2 regions of the Bacillus shivajii genome follow, and region 2 is predicted to be linked to the other one. Evidence: predicted binding sites of a transcription regulator. Region 2 holds the regulator's gene; the other holds the start of a gene.
What was found. Region 2 encodes CtsR, which represses protease genes until heat stress. Its sites were predicted from a motif close to ATGGTCAATAAAGGTCAAACA; they were not measured.
Positions count from the first base shown of each region.

Region 1: the regulator CtsR is predicted to act here: its motif matches at 3,518-3,538, upstream of clpP (ATP-dependent Clp endopeptidase proteolytic subunit ClpP).

Region 1 covers NZ_CP084703.1:3,659,341-3,668,777, reverse strand. The annotation lists gene rapZ (RNase adapter RapZ) at 1-407, shown strand, start outside; gene LGQ02_RS17750 (gluconeogenesis factor YvcK family protein) at 404-1,348, shown strand; gene whiA (DNA-binding protein WhiA) at 1,403-2,344, shown strand; gene LGQ02_RS17740 (HPr family phosphocarrier protein) at 2,437-2,694, shown strand; gene clpP (ATP-dependent Clp endopeptidase proteolytic subunit ClpP) at 2,800-3,390, opposite strand; gene rpoN (RNA polymerase factor sigma-54) at 3,955-5,310, shown strand; gene LGQ02_RS17725 (glutaredoxin family protein) at 5,324-5,572, shown strand; gene LGQ02_RS17720 (sugar-binding transcriptional regulator) at 5,751-6,776, shown strand; gene gap (type I glyceraldehyde-3-phosphate dehydrogenase) at 6,859-7,866, shown strand; gene LGQ02_RS17710 (phosphoglycerate kinase) at 8,174-9,361, shown strand; gene tpiA (triose-phosphate isomerase) at 9,391-9,437, shown strand, end outside.
Region 2 covers NZ_CP084703.1:120,890-130,326, forward strand. The annotation lists gene LGQ02_RS00580 (MgtC/SapB family protein) at 628-1,341, shown strand; gene LGQ02_RS00585 (CtsR family transcriptional regulator) at 1,558-2,028, shown strand; gene LGQ02_RS00590 (protein-arginine kinase activator protein McsA) at 2,054-2,590, shown strand; gene LGQ02_RS00595 (protein-arginine kinase McsB) at 2,594-3,685, shown strand; gene clpC (ATP-dependent protease ATP-binding subunit ClpC) at 3,682-6,126, shown strand; gene radA (DNA repair protein RadA) at 6,285-7,691, shown strand; gene disA (DNA integrity scanning diadenylate cyclase DisA) at 7,666-8,748, shown strand; gene LGQ02_RS00615 (PIN/TRAM domain-containing protein) at 8,962-9,437, shown strand, end outside.

The DNA.
Region 1 (9,437 bases), 900 kb from region 2:
TTTCTTCATCTGATAAGCAAGTATTTAATGTCCACGTTCTTTCATTTGGGTACAAGCACGGGATTCCAATCGATGCGGACTTAGTATTTGATGTTCGCTTCTTACCGAACCCTCACTATATTGAAAGTATGAGGCCTAAAACAGGGCTTGATAAAGAAGTATCCGATTATGTGTTAAAATGGACAGAAACTCAACAGTTTATTGAAAAACTTCATGATTTATTAAAATATATTCTTCCCCAATATAAGCGTGAAGGTAAGAGCCAGCTCATTTTAGCGATCGGTTGCACAGGTGGAAAGCACCGTTCGATTACGTTAGCTGAATACTTTAAAAAACGTCTTGCTGACGATGGGTATCATACGTACGCCACCCATCGAGACTATGAAAAAGGAAAGCGAGAAGGTTGAAGAAAGCCAACGTCGTTGTTATAGGGGGAGGAACGGGGCTCTCTGTTTTACTACGAGGATTAAAAACATTTCCTGTTGATATTACAGCAATTGTGACCGTTGCAGATGACGGTGGAAGCTCTGGGCGATTAAGAAAAGAATTAAGAATCCCACCACCTGGGGATGTGCGGAATGTCTTAATCGCATTATCTGAAGTTGAGCCGCTAGTAGAGGAGTTATTCCAGCACCGTTTTCAAAATGGGAACGGGTTAAGTGGACACTCATTAGGTAATTTACTATTGGCAGGAATGACCTCTATTACAGGTGACTTTTCTCGTGGAGTGCAAGAGCTAAGTAAAGTATTAAATGTAAAAGGGAAGGTTCTGCCGGCAGCGAACGAAGAGATTGTTCTTCATGCAGAGTTTGAAGACGGGACATATATTGAAGGTGAGTCCCAAATCCCTCTTTCTGGAAAGAAGATTAAACGTGTTTTTCTTGAACCTTCACACCCGGAACCGTTGCAAGAGTCGCTACTTGCAATCGAGGAAGCAGACCTCCTTGTATTTGGCCCTGGTAGTTTATATACAAGCATTATTCCAAACTTGCTAGTACCAGAGATGACAGAAGCGATTCGGAATTCGAAGGCGTGGAAAGTTTATATTTGTAACGTCATGACACAACCCGGAGAAACAGATCATTATTCTGCTGGCGATCATATTCAAGCGATTTATGATCACGTCGGCGGAGACTTATTAAACGCTATTTTAGTGAATACACAGAAGATCCCATTTTCATATGCGCAGCGTTACGCAGAAGAAGGGGCAACAGAAGTCGAAGTGGATGAAAGTAGATTAAAGAATATGGGACTAGACATCATCGGTGATGACTTGCTATATTATGAAAATCAATTATTACGTCATGATGCATTGAAGTTATCGCAACGATTAGTATCAATGTTATAAACTTATAGATATCTATCTGTAAAAAAATGTTTAAGAAAGTTGGAGGTGAGACAGGTGTCTTTTGCTTCCATGACGAAAAAAGAACTAACACAATTAGATGTGAAACCATGCTGTGCGAAAGCAGAGCTAGCTGCACTCATTCGCATGAATGGATCGATTTCTTTACGCCAAATGCAAATCACTCTTGATATACAGACAGAAAATGCTGCAATAGCCCGTCGAATATATACGCTTATTAAGAAAATCTTTGATGTCCATGTTGAGCTTCTTGTGCGCCGAAAAATGAGATTGAAAAAGAACAATGTGTATGTCGTAAGAGTTTCAAAAGAAGCAAGGTATATGCTTGAAAATTTAAGTATTGTAGATGCAACATTTGCATTTACGCGAGAAATATCATCAGAGTTAATTAAGAAAGATTGCTGTAAACGTTCGTATTTAAGAGGCGCGTTTTTAGCAGGAGGGTCAGTGAACCACCCGGAGACATCATCTTACCATTTAGAAATTTTCTCTTTTTATGAGGAACACATTCAATCATTACTTTCTTTAATGGATGAATTTGATTTAAAAGCGAAAACATTAGAAAGAAAAAAAGGGTTTATCCTCTACTTAAAAGAAGGAGAACGTATTAGTGAATTTTTAAATGTCATTGGCGCACACCAAGCATTGCTTCGATTTGAAGATGTAAGGATCATGAAGGATATGAGAAACTCGGTTAATCGTCTCGTTAATTGTGAAACAGCAAACTTAAACAAGACGGTCGGAGCAGCGATGCGTCAAGTAGAAAACATCCGTTTTATTCAAAAAGAAGTAGGCTTAGAGACTCTACCTGATAAACTAAGAGAAATTGCGGAATTAAGAGTGAAGCACCAAGATGTGACGTTAAAAGAGCTAGGTGAAATGGTTCAAAGCGGGAAAGTAAGTAAATCAGGTGTCAATCACAGACTACGTAAAATTGATGAATTCGCTACAAAATTAAGAGCAGGAGAGAAGGTTTAACTCCTGCTTCTCAAAAAAAGCGGGATGAAAGCGCTTGAATGAAAATGCAAATAAAATTTGATTCGTTTTTAATGGGATAAGGAGGAAGGACAATGGTGGAAAAACAAGTTGTAGTAAAAAGGAAAACAGGATTACAAGCTAGGCCGGCAGCATTATTTGTACAAGAAGCAAACAAATTCCAATCAGATATTTTTATTGAAAAAGACGATAAAAAAATAAACGCCAAAAGTATCATGGGGATTATGAGTCTTGCGGTTAGTGCTAATACAGAAATCAAATTAATGATTGACGGTACAGATGAAGAAGCGGCTATGGATTCACTCGTATCATTCATTGAATCTGAAGAATAAGAGCGAGGGTCGATCGACATATCCTAAAAAAATGTTGATTGATCAATAACATGATTGTTATTAAAAAAGCCCCTCTGGAAATCCAGAGGGGCTTCAATGTGGATATTAGCTATTCGGCTTTTTGTCCATGACTTCATCAATTAAGCCATACTTTTGCGCTTCTACGGCATCCATGAAGTTGTCACGATCTGTGTCGCGTGCAATGACTTCAAGCGATTGACCAGTGCGTTCAGATAAAATTTTGTTTAGTTTTTCGCGCATTTCAATAATGCGCTTTGCGTGAATTTCAATATCAGAAGCTTGCCCTTGTGCACCACCAAGTGGTTGGTGAATCATGACTTCACTGTTTGGAAGAGCAAAGCGTTTGCCTGGCTCACCAGCAGCAAGTAAAAATGCACCCATAGATGCAGCCATACCGATACAAATTGTTTGTACTTTCGGTTTAATAAACTGCATCGTATCATAAATGGCCATACCTGCAGTGATTGATCCTCCAGGACTATTAATATATAATGAGATGTCCTTATCTGGATCATCGGCTGCTAAGAATAGTAGCTGAGCAACGATCGAATTTGAAACATTATCATCAATCGGCGTTCCTAGCATAATAATGCGGTCTTTAAGTAAGCGTGAATAAATATCATATGCACGTTCCCCGCGGTTTGTTTGTTCAATAACTGTAGGTACTAAATTCATTCTATACTCCTCCTTTATTTATCTTACAGGATGTGATTTTAAAGAGGATGTTCAAAAATATTCGTCAATTGACCCCTTTTTGAACAACACTTTATTATATTGATGGTACACCTTTATGATAACCAAAAAGGTCAATAAAGGTCAAATGATTTACCTCTAAAAAAAGTTATATACATAACATACTCCATCATATCCGAAAATCCTCCTTTTCAAACTATTCATTTGTATAATAAAGAAAATTTCATGAATCAATGACATAGAAGTAATAACGGAAGTGTTATTGTTATGAGTGTCAAAGAAGCTGCCTTGTTTTCGTAAACATTGTTGTTTTTTTACTTGTGTTCGCTAACGGCGGACGCTTACACCTCTAGGTACAAGTGCGACATCCGTTCATGCATCACTTCGTTCGCATTCACGGTGTCTTCTTTGCCGCAGCACGACCAAGCGAGTGAAAATAACCAAAATCAAAAACGAGTTCACAAAAGATTCCATTCGTATTCTTTTCTATGAAAGGCACAAAGGTCGGACGTTATCATGTATAATAGACTTAGGGAGGAAGGCCTTATGAATATGGATTTTGGATTGTTTCAGAAACAATCAATGAAGCTGGTCATGACGAATGAATTACGTCAGGCAATAACAATTTTACAATATTCTGTTCTCGACTTACGTGAATATTTGCATGAGCAGCAGCTTGAAAATCCGTTGATTGAGCTGAAAGATCATGAGGCTCATGAAGACATTCAGCGGCAACAACTTGACTCATCATCCTTAACTTCCTATGGAAGCACCCACCGTAATCAGGACGATGATGATGATGAGTATTCACCACTGGATCATATTAGTGATCAACAAGAAGGACTGCAAGATTACTTATTAAATCAAGTTCGCTACTTGCATTTAGAAGAGCAAATGAAGAGGATTGTCACTTATTTAGCATTAAGTGTCGATGAAAACGGGTATTTAACCCAGACGTATGAAGAAATGGCGCGTGAAATGGATGAACCAATAGAACTTGTAGATGAAGCGATTCAAGTACTACAAAGCTTTGAACCGCATGGGATTGGAGCGTCATCATTAAAGGAATGTTTACTCATCCAGCTTAGACAAATGGAAACTCGTGACGAGTTAGCGGAAGTCATTGTCGATCGTTATCTTGATGAATTAGCCAAAAAACAATATAAAAAAATCGCCCAAGAACTAGAGGTTCAAACCGAAGATATACAACTTGTAGCTGATTATATCCAAACGTTGAATCCAAAGCCTGGAGCGCTTTTTCATACAGAACCAGCAAAGTATGTTGTTCCTGATATAACGTTGAAAAAAGTGCAAGGACAATATATCGTCGTTTTAAATGAACAGCAGTTACCGAAATTACTTATGAATAAGAAATATGAATCTTTGTTAAATGAGCAAGGTAGTGAAATTGAACAATACGTCAAACAAAAGTATGAACAATTTCAATGGATTATAAAAAGTATTCAACAAAGACAAGAAACATTAAAGAAAGTAACTGAAGCCATTGCACGTCACCAATATGAATTTCTTGAGTATGGCCCATCTCATTTGAAACCGTTAACATTAAAGGAGATTGCTGAAGAAGTCGACGTTCACGAATCGACTGTTTCGAGAGCGACGACGAACAAATATGTGCAAACCCCCAAAGGGTTATATGAGTTGAAATATTTCTTTACGTCCTCTGTCGGAAAAGGAACGGAAGAATCTGCATCTTCAGAGAAAGTAAAAATATTTTTGAAAAAAATGGTTGATGCAGAAAATAAGAAAAAGCCTCTTTCTGATCAAAAATTAGCAAATGAGCTGAAAGAGGATCATGGAATTCATGTTTCGAGACGGACGGTAGCAAAATATCGAGAAGAAATGCATATTCCATCATCTTCTCAAAGGAAACGTTTTGATTAAAGGAGCTATTAAGATGCCGACTTATTATTTTTACACGAAAGAGGATTGCCCTCTTTGCATAAAAGGCTTGGCGGTTGTGAAAGAGCTTCAGCGAGATTACCGATTTGACATTGAGATGCGAGACATTTATAAAAATGATAAGTGGTTAGAAACTTATCAAATTCGTATCCCGGTTCTGGAAAGTGATTCTGGTGAAGTATTAGATGAAGGAATTATTTCTTACTATACTCTTGAAGAGAAGCTAAAAAAAATATTTTGTTAATAGCAGTTGCCTGCTGACCATTTCCTTGCTACAATAAGAGTTGAAAGGACTCGAACCTTTTCCAAATTGTTGCAAAAAGAGAAATGGTCTTTTTTTTCGTTTAGGTGGGACACAATAAGTCTACGAGGGACGAAAAGTAACCCACTCGATAAACGAGCGGCAAAAAGGAGCTTTTTACATGAACATGTTATTAGAAATCCAAAAAAAACTTTTACCCGATTTACTCGATGTTTTAGGTATGAGGTTTCGAGTATTGCGATTCATCAGGCTAATGGAACCAATTGGAAGGCGAGCGTTAGCGAATAGTATTGAAATGTCAGAAAGAACACTTCGAACAGAAGTGACATTTCTAAAGGAACAAGGCCTTGTCAATTTTTCCACAGCAGGAATGACGTTAACAGAAGAAGGGAAAAACCTTCTAGTTCAATTAGAAGAGGTAATGAAAGAAGTTTTCGACATCCGTTCGATGGAAGAAAAGCTTCAAAACACTCTCGGATTAAAAGAAGTGATCATCGTCCCTGGTAATAGTGATGAATTCACATGGGTAAAAAAAGAAATGGGAAGAGCTTGTGTTTCTTTTATGAAAAAGAAATTGTCTGAAACAGATAACACAATCGCTGTAACAGGGGGAACTTCGATTGCTGCTGTTGCAGAAATGATGGTTCCAGATACAGACTTAAAACAAGCGTTGTTTGTCCCGGCGCGTGGTGGGCTTGGTGAACAAGTAGAGAACCAAGCGAATACAATTTGTGCAACGATGGCGCGAAAAGCAATGGGCAGTTATAAGTTATTACATGTTCCAGACCAATTAAGTAATGATGCTTACCAATCGTTAATTGAAGAGCCATCAGTTAAGCAAATTTTAGAATTGATTCGTTCTGCAAACATGGTTATCCATGGGATTGGTGATGCGAAAAAGATGGCCGAGCGACGCAACTCTCCAGAAGGAATTATAGAAAAACTGGAAAAAGAGAGAGCAGTTGCTGAAGCCTTTGGTTATTATTTTGATGAGTCGGGGGATATTATACATAAAGTCTTGACTATCGGCTTACAGCTGAAAGATTTGCAAGACATTCCTCACATCATAGCTGTTTCAGGAGGAGCCTCAAAGGCAAAAGCCATTAAAGCATATATGAAGCACGGTCCTAGTGACGTACTTGTCACTGATGAAGGAGCAGCAAGAGCAATTTTGAATGAAGTTTAAGGATTCTTGTTAAGCTATTCAAGGGTTTTCCCTTTGAAAGATAAATTAGCGATTTTTTATATTCTTAAGGAGGAATTTTATTATGGCTACAAAAATTGGTATTAATGGATTTGGACGTATTGGACGTAACGTTTTCCGTGCAGCAATCAATAACCCTGAGGTAGATATTGTTGCAGTAAACGACTTAACAGATGCAAACATGTTAGCACACTTATTACAATATGACACTGTTCACGGTAAGTTTGATGCAACGGTTGAAGTACAAGGCGAAAACCTTGTTGTCGATGGAAAAGAAATTAAAGTATTAGCTGAGCGTGATCCAGCACAATTAGGGTGGAGCGATCTAGGTGTTGAAGTTGTTGTTGAATCAACAGGCCGTTTCACAAAGCGTGACGATGCTGCTAAACATATTGAAGCAGGTGCGAAAAAAGTAATCATCTCTGCTCCAGCTAACCAAGAAGATATCACAATTGTTATGGGTGTTAACGAAGATAAGTATGATGCAGGAAGCCACCATGTTATTTCAAACGCTTCTTGTACAACAAACTGTCTTGCACCATTTGCGAAAGTATTAAATGACAAGTTCGGACTTAAGCGTGGTATGATGACAACGGTTCACTCTTACACAAACGATCAGCAAATTCTTGATCTTCCACATAAAGATTACCGTCGTGCGCGTGCTGCTGCAGAGAACATCATCCCGACATCAACTGGTGCGGCAAAAGCGGTATCACTTGTTCTTCCAGAGCTTGAAGGTAAGTTAAACGGTGGAGCAATGCGCGTACCAACTCCAAACGTTTCTCTAGTTGACCTTGTTGCTGAGTTAGACAAAGATGTAACAGCAGACGAAGTAAATGCAGCATTTAAAGAAGCAGCTGAAGGAGAGCTTAACGGTGTACTAGCTTACAGCGAAGAGCCATTAGTATCTGGTGACTATAACGGAAACCCATCTTCTTCAACAATTGATTCACTTTCTACAATGGTTATGGAAGGAAACATGGTAAAAGTAATTTCTTGGTACGATAACGAAGCTGGTTACTCTCACCGTGTTGTTGACCTTGTTGAATACATTGCTAAGCAAGGACTATAATATCCTCGAACGTAAAACAAACATGTAACACAATGAAGATCAAAAAGCTACCTAATCGTTCTTTTTGATCTTCATTATAAAAGGGGGGGGGAGGCAGATGTAATCCTGTTCTCCTCTTTCATCTTTATTTTCAACTTTCCATGGTTCACTCTGTAAAAAGGGAAAATTGAGCTTTGAATGTGATATCCTAACAATTATGTCATATGATTGTGAACTGGAGGCAGACTAACAAAAAGTCGAGCTTCTTTACATACCATTCATAGAGGCTAATTCCCTTGTATTTAATAATTTAAGGAGGCATTCCGGGATGAACAAAATGTCAGTCCGCAATATTGATGTAAAAGGTAAGCGTGTTTTTTGCCGTGTTGACTTCAATGTTCCGATGAAAAATGGAGAAGTCACTGATGACACAAGAATTCGCGCAGCCCTTCCGACGATTCAGCATTTGACGGAAAATGGTGGGAAGGTTATTTTAGCGAGCCATTTAGGACGTCCGAAAGGGGAAGTTGTTGAGGAACTCCGTTTAGACCCTGTCGCAAAACGTCTTAGTGATCTTCTTGGCAAGGAAGTCATCAAAACGGACGAAGTTTTTGGTGATGAACCGAAGCAAGCAATTGAGCAGCTCGAAGAAGGCGGCGTTGTGTTATTAGAAAACGTCCGTTTTGAAGCTGGAGAAGAAAAAAATGACTCAGACTTAGCTACAAATTTTGCTGAGCTTGCTGATGTTTATGTGAATGATGCGTTTGGAGCGGCACACCGTGCTCATGCTTCAACAGAAGGAATCGCACACCACTTGCCAGCCGTAGCGGGTTTACTCATGGAAAAAGAGCTTGAAGTATTAGGAAAAGCCCTTTTAAATCCAGAACGACCATTTACCGCGATTATCGGTGGAGCAAAAGTTAAGGATAAAATTGGCGTGATCGATAACTTGTTAGACAAAGTAGATAACTTAATTATCGGTGGCGGATTAGCTTATACGTTTGTTAAAGCACAAGGTCATGAAATCGGGAAATCACTTTTAGAAGAAGATAAAATTGATCTTGCCAAACAATTTATGCAAAAAGCAAAAGACAAAGGTGTTAATTTTTATATGCCAGTTGATGCCACAGTTGCAGACGATTTTGGCGAACATGCAAATACACAAGTTGTTGATATTGACAGCATTCCATCTGACTGGGAAGCACTTGATATTGGACCAAGAACAATTGATGCATTCCGTGACGTTATCTTAAATTCAAAACTTGTGATTTGGAATGGCCCAATGGGGGTATTTGAATTAGAAAAGTTTGCAACAGGTACGAAGTCTGTTGCAAGTGCTCTAGCAGATGCACAAGATACTTATACTGTTATTGGTGGCGGTGATTCTGCAGCTGCTGTTGAAAAATTCGGATTTGCAGAAAATATGGATCACATCTCAACAGGTGGAGGCGCTTCCTTAGAATTTATGGAAGGAAAAGATCTTCCAGGTGTTGTGGCTCTAAACGATCAGGAATAAATCATTGTTTTTTACAGGAGGTACTTTAGATGCGTAAACCGATCATTGCAGGAAATTGGAAGATGAATAAAACGAA
Region 2 (9,437 bases):
AATTGACAGAGAGCCGGTGTGTTTACCTTTAAATGAAAGGTTTCTTTTTTGCGTGCAAAAAAGGCAAATCAAGAAAGTGGTGAACAAATCATAGAAGTCGCAAGTAAACGGGGAAAGTCTTAACCGATCATATGTAAGGTAAGGGCATTTTTCATAAAAAATGAGTAAAAAAATCAAAAATTAACACTTAACACTTTAGACTTCTAATTTTCTAAAAAATAAATTTAACTACATATATAAGTGATCGACTTAATAACAAGATTATTCAAAAACATATTCTTAAACGATTCTTCGTATATTATTAGTCATTAGTCTTGTACTTTGTCGATGTTATATCAACTTTCTCTTGCTCCCTTTAACTTAGACGGCTAATTATTAAAAGATTTTAGATAATAAGAGAGTTTGATAGAGGCATAGTGATATAGTAAGTAACTTTCAATTTAAAGTTGCAATAAAGGAAATAAGAGTTAAACGTCGAAGTATTACCAATTACAATGTCAAACAATTTTGGAATTTGATTCGTGAATTATTTACCCCCTATAGCTTGTTTAAAAAGTTTATTAACAAGAAGGGTTAGGAAAAGTAAAAGGTAACCAATCAAAATTAGTATAGGGTAGGTGAAGTTAGATGGGATGGGATTGGTTTGTTACAGATGATATTGGAATAATGACTATTAGATTGGTATTAGCAGCATTATTAGGGGGATTAGTAGGAGTTGAAAGAGAATTTCATCATCACCCCGCTGGTTTTCGAACACACATGTTGGTAAGTGTGGGGTCTTGTTTAATTATGTTATTGTCATTTTATGGATTTGAAACATATATGAGTGAAAATCCAGAGGTTGTTACATTTGACCCATCACGTTTAGCTGCATATGTTGTAAGTGGAATCGGCTTTCTTGGTGCAGGAACAATTCTTGTTCAGGGTTATACAGTAAGAGGACTAACAACAGCCGCTTCGATATGGGTAGTAGCTGGAATTGGTTTAACAGTGGGAGCAGGGTTATATACTGCTGGAATCTTGACGACCGTTATTGTGATTTTAAGTTTATTTTTCCTTGGGAAAATTAATTTTAGTTTCTTATCAAAAAATAATAAGAAACAAGTAATTATGCTTGTTGAAGAAGATATTAGCGAATTAAACCTTGTTGTAAAAGCATTCGAGGACAAAAAATTGTCAGTGAGTAGCATCAAAGGTGAGAAACAAAAAATTTATAATGACAAACAAATGATTGAATATCGCTTATTGGTGGAATATCAAAAAGAGGAAGTCATGTTTAATGTAGTAGATCAAGTACAACGTTTCCCGTTTGTTCGTGAAATATACTTAGATTCTCGTTAGAATTAACCAACAAATTCATGGCTATACTATATAAAGATACAGATATTTCCTCTAAGCAAAATGGTTGCAGATTATGTGAATATGATTATAATAAAAGTATAGTCAAAGATAGTCAAAGTCAAAAATAACAAACAATTTTATAATAAGTATGCCCAAGAGGTATTGAAATCATGAGTAAAAGAATTAACCTGTTCATTACTCGCAGGAGGGGTTGTGATGGGGAATATATCGGATGTGATCGAACAGTATTTAAAGCGTATTATTGATGATAGTAAGCAAGAAGGAATTGAAATAAAACGAAGTGAGTTGGCTGAAAAGTTTGATTGTGTTCCTTCCCAAATTAATTATGTTATCAGTACGCGCTTTACTGTCGAAAAGGGATATTTAGTAGAAAGTAAGCGCGGAGGTGGCGGGTATATCCGTATTATTAAGGTACGCCCTGATGATCAGTTGGCATTATTCGATCAAATTATTGAAATGATTGGTCAGGAAATTCCTCAAGCTTCTGCAACGAATATTGTACTGAGACTTCTTGAAGAAGAAGCTGTATCAAAACGTGAAGCAAATTTAATGTTAAGTGCGATCGAAAGATCTACCCTTAACTTAAAACTCCCATATAGGGATGAAGTTAGGGCTAGGTTATTAAAGGCAATGGTATCAACATTAAAGTATAAAGAATTAGATTAATTAGTGAAAGAAGGAGGGGTAAGGCATGCTCTGTCAAGAATGTAATCAAAGAGAAGCTTCTTTGCACTTTACAAAAATCATAAATGGCAAGAAAACTGAGTTTCACATTTGTGATCAATGTGCAAAGGAAAAGGGAGATTATATTCCAGGGTCAAATAGTTACTCAATTCATCAATTGTTATCAGGACTACTCGACTTTGAGCAGCCAATGACTTCGTCAGATTCAAGTATTTCAAAGAATGGGCACGAACTATCTTGTAAAGTATGCAAAATGACGTACCCTCAATTTGCTGAGATTGGTAGGTTTGGCTGCGCAGAATGTTATAAAACCTTTGGTGAGAAGTTAACCCCAATCTTTAAACGTATTCATAGTGGAAATGCTGTTCATGGAGGTAAAATACCTAAAAGGCTAGGGGAGGACCTCCATATTCATAAGGAGATTGAGCAGTTAAAGTCACAAATGCAAGGTTTGATCCAAAAAGAAGAATTTGAGAAAGCAGCTGAAGTGCGAGATCAAATTCGCTCCTTAGAAAAGAGCTTAGATGAGAAGAAGGAGGGGTGAGGGATGTCTCTACAAAACTTTATCAATAAAGCGATTAGTCCTTGGATGAATAATCAAGGTCCTGAAGCAGATATTGTATTAAGCAGTAGGGTTCGATATGCAAGAAACTTAGCTGATAAACCTTTTCCAATAACTGCTTCAAAAGAGGAACTAAATCAAATCGTAGAAAATGTTAAAGAAAAATTTGCGGGTCATTCCCACCGAAAGTTTGGGGAACTAGAACTCATTCATATGGATGAGTTAAAGCAAAATGAAAAAAGAGTACTCGTTGAGAAGCATTTAATTAGCCCTAACCTTTCAGATGAATCTAAAGCAGGTGCGGTTTTGTTAAGTGAAGATGAGTCATTAAGCGTCATGGTGAATGAGGAAGATCATTTTCGCATTCAAGTGTTATTGTCAGGTTTTCAACTGAACCAAGGTTTGAAATATGCCAATGAGTTAGATGATTGGATGGAAGACAAAGTAGATTTTGCATTCACAGAGAAACACGGTTACTTAACGAGCTGTCCAACCAATGTAGGCACTGGACTGAGAGCTTCTGTTATGATGCATCTTCCTGCATTAGTCATAACACAACAAATGAAACGAATTCTTCCTGCAATTAACCAATTAGGCCTTGTTGTTAGAGGAATTTACGGGGAAGGAAGCGAAGCATTAGGTAACTTGTTTCAAATTTCCAATCAGATGACGCTTGGAAAGTCAGAACAAGACATTATTGATGACTTACGTAGTGTCGTGTTGCAGCTTGTTCAACAAGAGCGATCAGCAAGAGAGCTTCTTTTAGAACAGTCAAAAATACAAATAGAGGATCGTGTATATCGTTCTTACGGGACTCTCTCATACTGTCGAAACATTGAATCTAAAGAAGCGACACAACGATTGTCAGATGTACGGCTTGGTATTGACATGGGGTTAATTAGGGATGTAAGAGGTAACATTTTAAATGAATTAATGATATTAACACAACCAGGATTTTTACAACAATATGCAGGTGAAATATTATCACCCGACCAAAGAGATCAAAGAAGAGCAGCACTTATTAGAGAACGACTAAAATTAGAGGATGAATTTCAAAGCGGAGGTGGAGAAACATGATGTTTGGACGTTTTACAGAAAGAGCACAAAAAGTCTTAGCTTTAGCACAAGAAGAAGCCGTACGATTAGGTCATAACAATATTGGTACTGAGCACATTCTTCTTGGCTTAGTTCGCGAAGGAGAAGGAATTGCTGCAAAGGCACTGAGTGCCCTTGGATTAAGCTCTGATAAAATTCAAACTGAAGTTGAAAATTTAATTGGACGTGGGGAAGAGAAAACAAAGCAAGTGCACTATACGCCACGCGCGAAAAAAGTCATTGAACTTTCTATGGATGAGGCTAGAAAACTAGGACACTCCTATGTTGGAACTGAACATGTGCTTCTTGGTTTAATCCGTGAAGGAGAAGGGGTTGCAGCACGAGTCTTAAATAACTTAGGAGTCAGCTTAAATAAAGCTAGGCAGCAAGTATTACAGCTGTTAGGAAGCAGCGAATCTTCAAATAGTCAGCAGCAGTCGGCTAATGGAGGTGGAAGTAATGTGAATACACCGACATTAGATAGTTTAGCGCGAGACCTAACAGCGATTGCAAAAGAAGACCAAATCGATCCTGTTATTGGTCGTTCAAAAGAAATTGAACGTGTCATTCAAGTGTTAAGCCGTCGTACTAAAAACAACCCAGTTCTAATTGGAGAACCCGGCGTTGGTAAAACCGCCATTGCAGAAGGACTTGCGCAACAAATTATAAACAATGAGGTTCCTGAAACATTACGAAATAAACGTGTAATGACATTAGATATGGGAACAGTTGTTGCAGGAACGAAATACCGTGGTGAGTTTGAGGATCGCTTGAAAAAAGTGATGGAAGAAATTCGTCAAGCAGCTAATGTCATTTTATTCATCGATGAGCTTCACACATTAATTGGTGCAGGGGGTGCTGAAGGTGCAATTGATGCGTCGAATATTTTAAAACCATCCCTTGCACGCGGAGAGTTGCAATGTATTGGTGCAACCACTTTAGATGAATATCGTAAATATATTGAAAAGGATGCAGCATTAGAACGAAGATTCCAGCCAATTCAAGTTGATGAACCAACACTAGAAGAGTCAACACAAATATTAAAAGGACTGCGTGATCGTTATGAAGCGCACCATCGTGTAACAATTACTGATGATGCTATTGAGGCGGCTGTAAAACTATCAGATCGTTACATTTCTGATCGATTTTTACCGGATAAAGCGATTGACTTAATTGATGAAGCAGCATCAAAAGTTCGTCTAAGGTCTTACACAGCACCGCCGAACTTAAAAGAGATGGAGCAAAAACTTGAAGAAACACGCAAAGAGAAGGATGCAGCTGTACAAAGTCAAGAATTTGAAAAAGCAGCATCGTTAAGAGATAGCGAGCAACGAATTCGCGAAGAATTAGATGACTTGAAAAAGCAATGGAAAGAAAAACAAGGTCAAGAGAATTCCGAAGTTGTCACGGATGATATTGCGATGGTTGTTTCAAGCTGGACGGGAATACCAGTAAGTAAACTTGCTGAAGAAGAAACAGATCGCTTACTTCGTATGGAAGAAATTCTTCATAATCGAGTCATTGGTCAAAACGAGGCAGTGGAAGCTGTTTCCAAAGCAATTCGTAGAGCTAGAGCCGGGCTTAAGGATCCAAAACGTCCGATTGGCTCGTTTATTTTCCTTGGACCTACAGGTGTCGGTAAAACAGAACTAGCTAGAGCAGTTGCAGAATCATTATTCGGAGACGAAGATGCGATTATTCGAATCGATATGTCAGAGTATATGGAAAAGCATACAACGTCTCGTCTTGTCGGTTCACCACCGGGATATGTTGGCCATGACGAAGGTGGTCAATTAACGGAAAAAGTTCGTAGAAAGCCATACTCAGTCATCTTGCTTGATGAAGTAGAGAAGGCTCACCCTGAAGTATTTAATATTCTTCTCCAAGTACTTGAAGATGGGTTCTTAACGGACTCAAAAGGGCGCCGTGTCGATTTCCGGAATACAGCGATCATTATGACCTCTAATGTTGGAGCTAGTACGTTACGACAAGCGAAAAGCTTAGGATTTACAGCACAGCGAGATGGTGAAGATTATAAAGATATGAAAGGAAAAGTAATGGGAGAGTTAAAGAAGAGTTTCCGTCCGGAATTCTTAAACAGAATTGATGAAATCATCGTCTTCCATTCACTAGAGAAAGATCATATTAAAGAGATCATTACGTTAATGTCAGATCAGCTGAAAAAGCGTCTCACAGAGCAAGGCATTGATTTTGAGTTAACGCAAGCGGCGAAAGATAAAATTGCAGATGAAGGCTTTGACCCTGAATATGGTGCAAGACCATTACGTCGAGCATTGCAAAAGCAAGTAGAGGACCGTCTCTCTGAAGAGTTATTACGAGGCACAATTTCAAAAGGTCAGAAAGTAATTATTGATGTGAAGGATGAAGAGTTTGTCGTTACTTCGGAAGCGATGACAAGCTAATCGTTATTTCTAGGATCAAAACCGGGAAAAGTCATTTGCTTTTTCCGGTTTTTTTCTCTAAAGTACGCTAAAATGGTTCATAATTTTGAGATGAAATATTTCATGATAGAATAAAAAATAGAAATATTTTTCAAGGTATTGATAGGAAGGGATTTCATATGGCGAAAAAGAAAACAAAGTATGTTTGCCAAGAGTGCGGATATGAATCGATGAAATGGATGGGGAAGTGTCCAGGGTGCCAAAGTTGGAATACGATGGTAGAGGAGTTTGCAGCTGTACCAACAGAAAAAAAGAGAGGATTTGTTACATCCCCAAATGCTAAAACAATGAAGCCCCAGCCGATAACAAAAATCGAACGAAAAGAAGAAAATCGATATGATACGCATATTAATGAATTAAACCGTGTATTAGGTGGAGGGATCGTTCCAGGTTCTTTAGTCCTGGTTGGAGGGGATCCTGGAATAGGAAAATCCACTCTTCTTTTACAAGTTTCTGCAGAAATGTCTAAAAACAAAAAAAGAGTACTATATATTTCAGGTGAAGAGTCTGTAAAGCAAACAAAGATTCGAGCGGACAGGTTAGGGATAGCAAGCGATGAGCTTTATGTTTTAGCTGAAACAGATGTGGAATATATAGAGAAAGCGATCGAGGAAATTGATCCGACGCTTGTCATTATTGACTCGATTCAGACGGTTTATTTGGACAATGTAAGTAGTGCACCTGGCAGTGTTTCACAAGTTCGTGAATGTACGGCTGCATTTATGAGAGTGGCAAAAACAAAGGGAATTGCTATTTTTATCGTCGGGCATGTTACAAAGCAAGGTTCAATTGCTGGACCTCGCCTTTTAGAGCATATGGTTGATTCTGTCTTATATTTTGAAGGAGAACGTCATCATACATATCGAATTCTACGAGCAGTAAAAAACCGGTTTGGGTCAACCAATGAAATAGGTATATTTGAAATGAAGGAGATAGGGTTAGAAGAGGTACTAAATCCTTCTGAAATTTTCCTTGAAGAACGTTCATCCGGAGCGGCTGGGTCAGCAGTTGTTGCTTCGATGGAAGGTACGAGGACGGTTTTAGTTGAAATTCAATCATTAATTTCACCGACGAGTTTTGGAAACCCTAGAAGAATGGCAACAGGTATCGACCACAACCGGATTTCTTTACTAATGGCTGTTTTGGAAAAACGTGTAGGTATGCTGTTACAAAATTCTGATGCATATGTAAAAGTTGCTGGTGGCGTCCGCCTTGATGAACCATCCATTGACTTATCTATTGCAGTTGCAATTGCATCTAGTTTTCGTAATGCACCAACTTCTCCTACTGATGTAATTATTGGAGAGGTTGGCTTAACAGGAGAAGTAAGACGTGTCTCTAGAGTCGAGCAACGAGTACTAGAAGCAGAGAAACTAGGGTTTAAGCGAGTTATTATACCAGAGAAGAATATCGGTGGGTGGTCAATTCCCCAAGGAATCGATGTCGTCGGTGTAACAACGGTAAACGAAGCTTTAGAAGTGACGTTAGGAGGAGCAACGAGTGGATCACCAAAATTCGAATTATGATTCAAACTTTATTAGTAACGTTTTACAGCTTGTCTCTCCAGGGACACCATTAAGGGAAGGGATTGATAATGTCCTTCGAGCAAAAACAGGTGGCTTAATTGTACTTGGTTACAATAATGAAATGATGAATATTGTGGATGGGGGATTTTTCATTAATTGCGAATTCTCACCAGCCTATTTGTATGAGCTAGCAAAGATGGACGGTGCCATTATTTTAAATGAAAATGGTGACCGTATTTTGTACGCCAATACACAGCTAGTTCCAAATAATGCGATTGATTCTACGGAAACAGGAATTAGACATCGTACAGCGCAACGTGTGGCAAAGCAGACTGGCAATTTAGTGATTTCAATTTCGCAGCGTCGGAATGTCATTACCTTATATCAAGGTGATTATAGGTATGCTTTAAAAGATATTGGGGTCATATTAACAAAGGCAAACCAGGCTGTACAAACGCTTGAGAAGTATAAATCTGTACTAGATCAAAGTATTACAAATTTAGGAGCATTAGAATTTGAGGAACTTGTGACATTCCAAGAAGTATCACAAGTGATGCATCGAGTAGAAATGGTTCTACGTATTAAAAGTGAAATTTTAAATTACGTAAACGAATTGGGGAACGAAGGGCGATTAATTTCAATGCAGTTGGAAGAACTCGTATCTAACATTGAAAAAGATGCGGTCTTACTCGTGAAAGACTATATGAAAAATCCAAAGCAAGACCCAATACAACTAATAAAACAGTTAAAACGAATGTCTAGTGAAGAGTTGTTAGACGATCAAGTGATCGTTAAATTATTAGGGTATTCGAAAACAACAAATTTGGCAGAGTTCGCTATCTGTCCTCGCGGTTATCGGATTCTTCATAAGATTCCACGTATCCCACCTATGGTGGTGAGAAATCTCATCGAAAGGTTTGAAGATTTACCTCATATTATGAGGGCAACGACAGAAGAGCTAGATGAGGTTGATGGTATTGGTGAAGCACGTGCGAGAAAGATTAAAGAAGGGTTAACGAGAATTCAAGAACAGCTATTTATCGACCGCCACATTTGATGTCAAATATAATCACTTCTTGACGAACTAGTGAATAAAAGATATAATTTTATGTTTTGCTTCATTTGACAGTTTTCCGTATCGTTTGGTAAGGTATTAGTATCCTCAGGGAAGTGTGAGGACTAAGAATTATGTAACTTTTTGTGATTTTTCTTGATTAATGTTTGAAATTTCACTACTTGTCTATAATGGTTAAAGGAGGTGAAGTAGAAAATGCTTCGAAAAATAATTCAATTATTTATTCTTTTTGTTGGCGGGACGCTAGGTTTTTTATTTATACCAGATCTTATTGAACTACTTAATATGGGTGATGTCCCTGGGTGGTTAACGAATGCGTATACTGGGGCGGCAATAGGTGCAATTATTTTATTTTTATCTACTTTTTGGTTTGTTGATGATATTGTTGGTTTTATACGTTTAACAGAAGAAACACTTGTCAAAGCTCCTGTCACAGACTTGCTATTTGGTACAATGGGACTTGGTATTGGATTAATTATAGCTTTCCTCATTGGTTTACCTTTAGAGGCTGTTCAAATAACAGTGATCAGTACGATATTACCTCTCTTTTTAACATTACTCCTAGGTTATTTAGGTTTCCAAGTAGGCTTTAAAAAACGTGATGAGTTAATGAATATCTTTCCAGTGACAACTAGAGGGAATATGAAGGATCGCAAGAGATCTGAGGTAGG